One region of the Serratia sp. FDAARGOS_506 genome, then DNA from elsewhere that is predicted to be linked to it. Evidence: predicted binding sites of a transcription regulator. Region 1 holds the regulator's gene; the other holds the start of a gene.
What was found. The regulator CRP, encoded in region 1, controls carbon source genes, mostly activating them, when cyclic AMP is high. The targets are predictions, from matches to a motif close to ATGTGANNNNNNTCACAT.
Positions count from the first base shown of each region.

Region 2: a site for CRP is predicted at 2,129-2,146, ahead of EGY12_RS07625 (PTS mannitol transporter subunit IICBA). Genes of this name have one in related genera too.

Region 1 is NZ_CP033831.1:1,145,685-1,150,388, reverse strand. Features, by position in the region: gene EGY12_RS05805 (aspartate aminotransferase family protein) at 1-148, shown strand, start outside; gene EGY12_RS05800 (YccS/YhfK family putative transporter) at 189-2,267, opposite strand; gene crp (cAMP-activated global transcriptional regulator CRP) at 2,318-2,950, opposite strand; gene EGY12_RS05790 (OsmC family protein) at 3,333-3,740, shown strand; gene EGY12_RS05785 (phosphoribulokinase) at 3,779-4,648, opposite strand.
Region 2 is NZ_CP033831.1:1,552,142-1,556,845, forward strand. Features, by position in the region: gene glyS (glycine--tRNA ligase subunit beta) at 1-717, shown strand, start outside; gene EGY12_RS07620 (DUF3053 domain-containing protein) at 1,062-1,781, shown strand; gene EGY12_RS07625 (PTS mannitol transporter subunit IICBA) at 2,322-4,241, shown strand; gene EGY12_RS07630 (mannitol-1-phosphate 5-dehydrogenase) at 4,300-4,704, shown strand, end outside.

The DNA.
Region 1 (4,704 bases):
CACCGCCGCCGCTGCGCGCGGGTTGATGATCCTCAACGCCGGGCCGAACGTGATCCGTTTCGCGCCGTCGCTGGTGGTCGAGCTGCAGGATATCGAGGCCGGCATGGCGCTGTTCGAGCTGGCGGTGCAGGATGTGATCAACGTCTGAAGCCCATGCGGCATCTAACGGGGCACGGCAAGCCGCGCCCTTATTGATCGCGCAGTTTGCGCTTCAGCCAGATGCCGTGGTGCGGGCGCTGGCGCCAGGCCAGCGAGGAAATGGTGTGCATCACGCTTAGGTGCGACAAAATGCGCCGCAGATGGCGCTCCATCTCGGTGACGGGCATTTCCGGATGCAGATCCGGCGGCTGCATGATGCCGCTGTTGCCGCTGCTCGGGCCGTCGTATTCCAGCCGCTGTTGGCAGCTTTGCAGCGCGATTTCACAGGTTTGCAGATACTCTTCCGCCAGCTTCGGCGTCAGCATGTAGTGCTCGCGCGCCAGAATGGTCATGGCGTTCAGGTGTTCGACGATGAACTGGCTATGCGTGACCCACAGCCGCATGTCCGCCAGATAGTTTGAGGCGAACCCCGGTTCCTGCATCGCCTGATTGAGCGAGGTGAACAGTGCGTTGTGCGCCTGGTTGACCTGCATGCGGGTATAGGCCAACGCGGTCGCGTCCGGTTCCGGTTGCTTCAGCATCAGCCGCAGCGCGGCTTGATCGTTCTCCAGCGCCTGATGGGCATTCTTGCGCAGCAGCCCGCTTTGCCACTGCGGCCACAGCCAAATGGTGCCGCCGAACGCCAGCACGCAGCCGATCAGCGTATCGATCAGGCGCGGTACCAGAAAATGCGAGCCGTTCAGCGCCAGCAGCTGCAGGGTGTAAACCGCCGTGACCGTAAAGCCAATCACCGACAGCCCGTAGTTCTTGCGCGAAACCAGGTAGGCCAACAGCGTGATCACCAGCATGATGCTCAACGTTTCTCCTTCCGGCAACTGCAGCTGCAGCAGCCCGGCCGCCAGCAATAGCCCGGCAATCGTGCCCAGCGCACGGTGCTGAATACGCACCCGGGTGGCGTTATACCCGTTTTGGCTCACCAGCATGATGGTGAGCAGGATCCAGTAAGGTTTCGGCAGGTTGAATACCGCCCCCAGGCTGCTGCCGACCGCCAGCGTGACGCCCAGCCGCGCGGCGTTGCGCAGGGCGGTGGATTTGAACGACAGGTAGCTGACCAGCGCCGGCCAAAACGGCAGGCGGTGCTGGCCGGGCATCAGGTCGCGGCGGTACAGCGGATGCTGGGTGCGCAGCAGGCGGGCGATGCGGCTGAAGTGGTAATAACAAAACTGGCCGACCGGGTTATCGGGATGCTGCGCCGCCATTTTTTCCAGCGCCGCCAGCTCGTGGGCCATGGAGAAGCGCTTCGAATGTTGATGATAGAGAATATCGTGCGCCACCACGCGCAGCCGGCCGGCGATCACCTGAGCATTGCGGCGAATGATCGCTTCGGCCTGGCTCTGTTCCACCAGTTTTTGTACCTCTTCCGGCAGATGGAGGCTGACGGTGATGTGCTCCTGCAGGTCCATCGCCACCTGAAAGGCGCGCTGCAGGCGCTTTTGCTCGAGGTTGTTGGCGTGCGGCAGGAAATTAAGCTGTTGGTACAACAGGCTGATCAGATCCATCACCTTTTGCTGGCGCACCAGCAGCGGCGGCAGCGCGGTTTGCGGATCGGTGTGCTGGGTCAGCAGTGAGTATTTGGCTTCGAAGTAGTCCGCCAATTCCAGATAGAGCTGGCTTAGCGTCTCGCGCATCGGTTGCTCTTTCCACAGCTTGAACCAGAACCAGGTGAATAAGCCGTACCAGGCGGTGCCGATCGCGTACAGCAGCGGCGCCTGCCAGATAGGCACCGTGCCGGCCGTGCTGAGGGCGAATATGGCGGCTACCAGCGCCGCCGGCAACAGCCGGGCGTGCAGCGGGCTGATTTCGCCGGTGACGCCGAGCAGCAGCGCCAGGCCCAGCATCAGCGCCGGCAGCGGCACGTGCCACAGCAGAGCCTGTTGCAGCAGAACGCTGCTGAAGGCGAACAGCGAACCGCCGACGATCAGCCGTTTAAAGAAGCGTTTATGCGGCGTGTCCAGACCGGCGATATTGCAGCAGGCGGGCACGAGGGAGAACATCAGGCCGAGCTGCAGCTGGCCTATCAGCAGGCCGAACAGCACCGGCAGGCACAACACCAGCGTTTGTCGCAGTGCGTAGTTGATTTCCGGGTGGTAGATCAGGCGGCGCCACATGGCAGAGAGCAGGCAAAAAAACGGCGCAGATTGCGCCGTTTCTTCAGGGATTAACGGGTGCCGTAGACGACAATGGTTTTGCCGTGGGCGGAAATCAGGTTTTGATCTTCCAGCATTTTCAGAATACGGCCAACGGTTTCACGCGAGCAGCCGACGATCTGGCCGATCTCCTGACGGGTGATCTTGATCTGCATGCCGTCCGGGTGAGTCATGGCGTCGGGTTGCTTCGCCAGATTCAGCAGGGTTTGCGCGATGCGGCCGGTAACGTCCAGGAAGGCGAGGTTGCCCACTTTTTCGGATGTGACCTGCAGGCGGCTTGCCATCTGTGCGGACAGACGCATCAGGATGTCCGGGTTCACCTGGATAAGCTGGCGGAATTTCTTGTAGGAAATTTCGGCCACTTCACAGGCGGTTTTCGCGCGAACCCAGGCGCTGCGCTCCTGGCCTTCTTCGAACAATCCGAGCTCGCCGATGAAATCCCCCTGGTTAAGGTAGGACAGGATCATCTCTTTACCTTCTTCATCCTTGATCAGCACCGCAACGGAGCCTTTCACGATGTAGTAAAGCGTTTCGGCCTTTTCACCTTGGTGAATCAGCGTACTCTTCGATGGATATTTGTGGATATGGCAATGAGACAGGAACCATTCGAGAGTAGGGTCTGTTTGCGGTTTGCCGAGAACCATTCGCTGTTATCCTCTGTTGTTATCGCTGCCTTGTGTCACAGGGGTCAGAGTTCCCTGTAAAACCCGCCTGTAGCCGCAGTCATGAGCGAGGGCTACCGGCAAGTTTTGAGGCGTGTCATAAAAATACGCTGTCGCTCTAGCATATTAACTTGCCGTAAGCGCTGCAAGCTACATTCTGTTAACATACCGGTAAAGGAGCCTTTCTCTGGGCGTTTCCCTGAAATTCAGTGTCCCGGAAAGATTTATTGCGGCTCTGTTTGTAGCACAGAGTAAGGCGGGTGTCTCGTGTTGTCTCGCTTCAGCATGATTAGCATCAGGTTACGTTGCCTGTTTCTATGCGAAAGCGTACTCTGATTTTAAGAAATCAACCGGAGTGACCAGAATGCAGGCAAGAGTTAAATGGGTGGAAGGGTTAACGTTTTTGGGTGAATCGGCCTCCGGCCATCAGGTGTTGATGGACGGCAACGCCGGCGATAAAGCGCCCAGCCCGATGGAGATGGTGCTGATGTCGGTGGGCGGCTGCAGCGCGATCGACGTGGTGTCCATCCTGCAAAAAGGGCGCAACGACGTGCGCGACTGCGAGGTGAAGCTGACCTCCGAGCGCCGTGAAGAAGCTCCACGGTTGTTCACCCATATCAACCTGCACTTCATCGTTACCGGCCAGGATCTGACCGACAAGATCGTCGAGCGCGCGGTGAACCTGTCAGCGGAGAAATATTGCTCGGTGGCGCTGATGCTCAACAAGGCCGCTACAGTGACCCACAGCTTCGAGATCCGTCAACCGGCGTAATCGAGACGGAGCGCGGCCTGGCGCCGCGCTCAACGCATTTATTCGATCTTCTTGCCTTCCAGCAACCGCTGCACCAGCGGCGCCATGATCAGCTCCATCGCCAGCCCCATCTTGCCACCCGGCACCACTAACGTATTGATGTGCGAGATAAACGAGCCCTGCAGCATCGCCAGCAAATAGGGGAAGTCTATCTGATCCAGCCCGCGGAAGTGGATCACCACGAAGCTTTCGTCCAGTGAGGGAATCGCCTTGGCGGCGAACGGGTTGGAGGTGTCCACCGTCGGCACGCGCTGGAAGTTGATGTGGGTGCGCGAGAACTGCGGCGTGATGTAGTTGATGTAATCTTCCATCGAACGCACCACCGAATCCATCACCGCTTCGCGAGAGTGGCCGCGCTCGCCGGTATCGCGGATCAATTTCTGGATCCACTCCAGGTTGACGATCGGCACCACGCCGACCAGCAGATCGACATGTTTGGCCACGTCATGGTGATCGGTGACAACGCCGCCGTGCAGCCCCTCGTAGAACAGCACGTCGGTCGGCGCCGGCAGCGGCTCCCACGGGGTGAAGGTACCCGGTACCTGATTGTAGGGCACTGCTTCGTCGTAAGTGTGCAGATACTTGCGCGAGCGCCCGGTGCCGTTCTTGCCATAGTCGATAAAGCTCTGCTGCAGCAGGCCGAAGTCGTTGGCCTCGGGGCCGAAATAACTGATGTGTCTGCCCAGATCGCGTGCCTTGCGGATCGCCGCGTCCATTTCCGGCCGGGTGTAGCGATGGAAACTGTCGCCCTCCAGCTCGGCGGCGCGGATGTTGAGCTGTTGGAAGATCTTACGGAACGCCACGCTGGTGGTGGTGGTGCCGGCGCCGCTGGAACCGGTCACCGCGATAACGGGATGTTTGGCAGACATGATGGTTGTCACTCCGTGTTGAATGCGCCGGCGTCGGGGATTATTGTGGCTCTTGT
Region 2 (4,704 bases), 410 kb from region 1:
CTGGCGATTGCCGACAAGATGGACACCCTGGCCGGCATCTTCGGCATCGGGCAGCATCCGAAAGGCGATAAAGACCCGTTCGCGCTGCGCCGCGCCGCGCTGGGCGTATTGCGCATCATCGTCGAGAAAAACCTGCCGCTGGATCTGCAGACCCTGACCGAAGAGGCCGTGCGCCTGTACGGCAGCAAGCTGACCAACGCCAAGGTGGTCGACGAGGTGGTGGAATTCATGCTGGGCCGCTTCCGCGCCTGGTATCAGGAAGAAGGGCACGCGGTCGATACCATTCAGGCGGTGCTGGCGCGCCGTCCGACCAAGCCGGCCGACTTCGACGCGCGCGTCAAGGCGGTGTCTCACTTCCGTACGCTGGAAGCGGCGGCGGCGCTGGCAGCGGCCAACAAACGCGTCTCCAACATCTTGGCCAAGTCTACCGAAACGCTGAACGACAGCGTGCGTGCCTCGGTGCTGAAGGACGCGGCGGAGATCCAGCTGGCGACTCATCTGGTGGTGCTGCGCGACAAGCTGCAGCCATACTTCGCGGCGGGCAACTACCAGGAAGCGCTGGTGGAGCTGGCTGCGCTGCGCGAGCCGGTGGATGCGTTCTTCGATAACGTGATGGTGATGGCGGACGATGCGGAAGTGCGCGTGAACCGCCTGACGCTGCTGAGCAAGCTGCGTGAACTGTTCCTGCAGGTGGCGGACATCTCCGTGCTGCAGTAAGCGATTCTCTGCTGTGAAAAGGCGCCTGCGGGCGCCTTTTTTTATTTCCGTTTCCTGGGCGCGAAGGCAAGGTCGCCTGGCGACTTGGGGGGCGACTTGGGGGGCGACTTGGGGGGCGACTTGGGGGGCGACTTGGGGAAATTGAAGCGTCCGGTCGCCGACGGCAATGAACCTCAGTGCGTTTTGCGCACGATTTTCAACCGCATCCGGCCGGGGCAATGCTCATCGCAAGCGGAATCGCGTATCGGAACGCCGCCAGTTGATCTATTCTTATAGGCGCACGGAGTGCGGAAAAAGGGGCGGAGTCCAATGAAAAAGCAGGTTTATAACAGGAGTTATGTCACATGGCGGTAGGGATCCAGAGCAGAGGTTTCGCGCGTTGGTTGGCACCGGTATTGGCATTGTTGGTGGTCATGCAATTGACCGCCTGCGGCGATAAAGAGCCGGAACAGCGCAAAGCATTTATCGACTACTTACAGAATACCGTGATGCGCAGCGGGGCGAACATCCCCACGCTGAGCGAAGATCAGAAGCAGAAGTTCGGCAATTATGCCGGTGATTACGCGATTTTGGTCGGTTTTTCTCAGCAGTTGTCCAAGTCGGTCGGCGCCAGTCTGACGCCGGCGCTGGATCAGATTAACCAGATCCGCACCGCGCAGGATTACCTGAACAAACGCGATGCGCTGCAGCAATCGGTCGGGGCGTTGAACCTGCTGGGCCAGCAGATCCAGTCGGCCAAATCGCAAGCGGATACCGCCCGCGCGGCGCTGAAGCAGCCCGACGATCTGAAGGCGGTGTACAACCAGGCCTATGACAAGATCGTCACCGCACCGGCCAACGCCTTGATGCCGGCGATCCCGACTACCGCCAGCTTCGTGCAGGATCTGGTGCAGGTTGGCGATTTCCTGCAGAGCCAGGGCAATCAGGTCAGCTTTAATAACAACGGCGTGCAGTTCCGCACTGCGCAGCAGGTGGCGCAGTACAACACCATGATGTCGAATCTGGTGGCCAAACAACAAAACCTGCTGAATGCGCAGAAAACCATTCAAAGCGTGACGCAATAACGCATACATGCACGAAACAGGCCGGCAAGGCCGGCCTGTTTTATTTCCCCTCAGCGTTTCCAATAGCTTGCTGGTTTATTGCTCAGGCTTCTGTACTACACTTCAATTAATCCATTCATCAGGCAATGTAGTTTTCTTTCATTCATCACTTCGCTAGTTCCCGGTGGGATGAGTGCTCACAGGGAAGATCAAACAGAGCGTCGCGATCGGGCGCTGCAGCTAAAAATAAATTGTGATATTTGTCACAATTTAAAAACAAACCACCAAGTTAAAAATGTGACACGCATCACTTTATTGTGGATTTATAGGCGGTTTATTTCTCTCTGTGCTTTTTTTACACGCCATAAATGTGATCTTTATCACTATAAATGGTGGTTTGCTGGGGTGTTATATGTGACTTGTATCACAAAAAATCCGTGAAGTTCGCGTGACAAAAACAGCGTGATAGAGTCCGTTTCGCATACAGCGGTAACACGGCTGGATCGTCACAACAATAATCACGCGCTCTATTGTCAGCGCGTAACAATAGGGGTGTGTTTTATGTTTTCACCAGACATCAAGGTTAAAGTGCAAAACTTTGGCCGCTTCCTGAGCAACATGGTGATGCCCAACATCGGCGCCTTTATCGCCTGGGGGATTATCACCGCGCTATTCATTCCAACCGGCTGGCTGCCCAATGAAACCTTAGCCAAGCTGGTCGGCCCGATGATCACCTACCTGCTGCCATTGCTGATCGGTTATACCGGCGGGCGGCTGGTGGGCGGCGATCGCGGCGGCGTGGTCGGCGCCATCACCACCATGGGCGTCATCGTCGGCGCCGACATGCCGATGTTCCTCGGCTCGATGATCGCCGGCCCGCTGGGCGGCTGGGCTATCAAGCATTTCGACCGCTGGGTGGACGGCAAGATCAAAAGCGGCTTTGAAATGCTGGTGAACAACTTCTCCGCCGGCATCATCGGCATGTTGCTGGCGATCCTGGCCTTCCTGGGCATCGGGCCGCTGGTGGAGGTGCTGTCCAAGCTGCTGGCGGCGGGCGTGCACGTGATGGTGAAAAACAACCTGTTGCCACTGGCGTCCATTTTCGTTGAACCGGCGAAAATCCTGTTCCTGAACAACGCCATCAACCACGGCATCTTCTCGCCGCTGGGTATCCAGCAGGCCACGGAAGCCGGCAAATCGGTGTTCTTCCTGATCGAAGCCAACCCAGGCCCGGGCATGGGCGTACTGATGGCCTACATGTTCTTCGGCCGCGGCAGCGCCAAGCAATCCGCCGGCGGTGCGGCAATCATTCACTTCCTGGGCGGCATCCACGAAATCTACTTCCCTTACGTGCTGATGAACCCACGTCTGCTGCTGGCGGTGATCCTGGGCGGCATGACCGGCGTTTTCACCCTGACGATGCTGAACGGCGGCCTGGTTTCTCCTGCTTCTCCGGGTTCGATCCTGGCGGTGCTGGCGATGACGCCGAAAGGTGCCTACTTCGCCAACATTGCGGCGGTGTGCGCTGCTTTTGCCGTCTCCTTCGTGGTGTCCGCTTTCCTGCTGAAAACCTCCAAGGTGAAAGAGGATGACGATCTGGAAGCCGCAACCCGCCGCGTGCAGGAGATGAAATCGCAGTCCAAAGGCGGCGCAGCGGCGCCGGCATCGGTCGACGGCGATTTGAGCACCGTGCGCAAAATCATCGTCGCCTGCGATGCGGGCATGGGCTCCAGCGCCATGGGCGCCGGGGTGCTGCGCAAGAAAGTGGCCGACGCCGGGCTGAAGAACATCTCGGTGACCAACAGCGCCATCAACAGCCTGCCGGACGACGTGGATCTGGTGATCACCCACCGCGATCTGACCGAGCGCGCGATGCGCCACGCGCCGCAGGCCCAGCACATCTCGCTGACCAACTTCCTCGACAGCAAGCTGTACAGCGATCTGGTCGACCGTTTGGTGGCGGTCAACAAAACCACCGACAACCAGCAGAAGGTACTGGGCGCGCTGGACGACAGCTTCGAAGCCGGTGAGCCGAACCTGTTCAAGCTGAGCGAGAGCAACGTGTTCCTCAACCTGCAGGCCAGCGACAAAGAGCAGGCGATCCGTTTCGCCGGCGAGCAGCTGGTGAAAGGCGGCTACGTCGAGGCGGAGTACGTGCCGGCGATGCTGGAGCGCGAGAAACTCACCTCCACCTACTTGGGCGAGTCGATCGCCGTGCCGCACGGCACCATCGAGGCCAAGGACCGGGTGTTGCGCACCGGCGTGGTGTTCTGCCAGTACCCGCAGGGCGTGCGCTTCGGCGAGGAAGAGGATGAAGTGGCCCGCCTGGTGATCGGCATCGCCGCACGCAACAACGAGCATATCCAGGTGATCACCAGCCTGACCAACGCGCTGGATGACGAGAGCGTGATTGAGCGGCTGGCGAATACCACCAGCGTGCAGGAAGTGCTGGACCTGCTCGGCGGCAAAAAAGCCGGATAACAGAATCATTTTAAAGGGTGCAGCTTGCTGCACCCTTCGACATTAAGAAGGTAGAGTTATGAAAGCATTACATTTTGGCGCAGGGAACATCGGCCGCGGTTTTATCGGCAAGCTGCTGGCGGACGCAGGGGTTGAGCTGACCTTCGCCGACGTCAATCAAACGGTGCTGGATTTGCTGAACAGCCGTAAAAGCTACGCGGTGCACGTGGTGGGCGAGCAAGAACGCGTGGAGAGCGTCAACAACGTCAGCGCCGTCAACAGCGGCAGCGAGGCGGCGGTGGCGCTGATCGCCGAGGCGGATCTGGTGACCACCGCCGTTGGCCCGCAAATTCTTGCCAAAATAGCCGGCACGATCGCTAAAGGGTTGGTGCTGCGTCATCAGCAGGGCAATGTGCAGCCGCTGAACATCATCGCCTGCGAGAATATGGTGCGCGGCACCAGCCAGCTGAAGCAGCATGTGTTC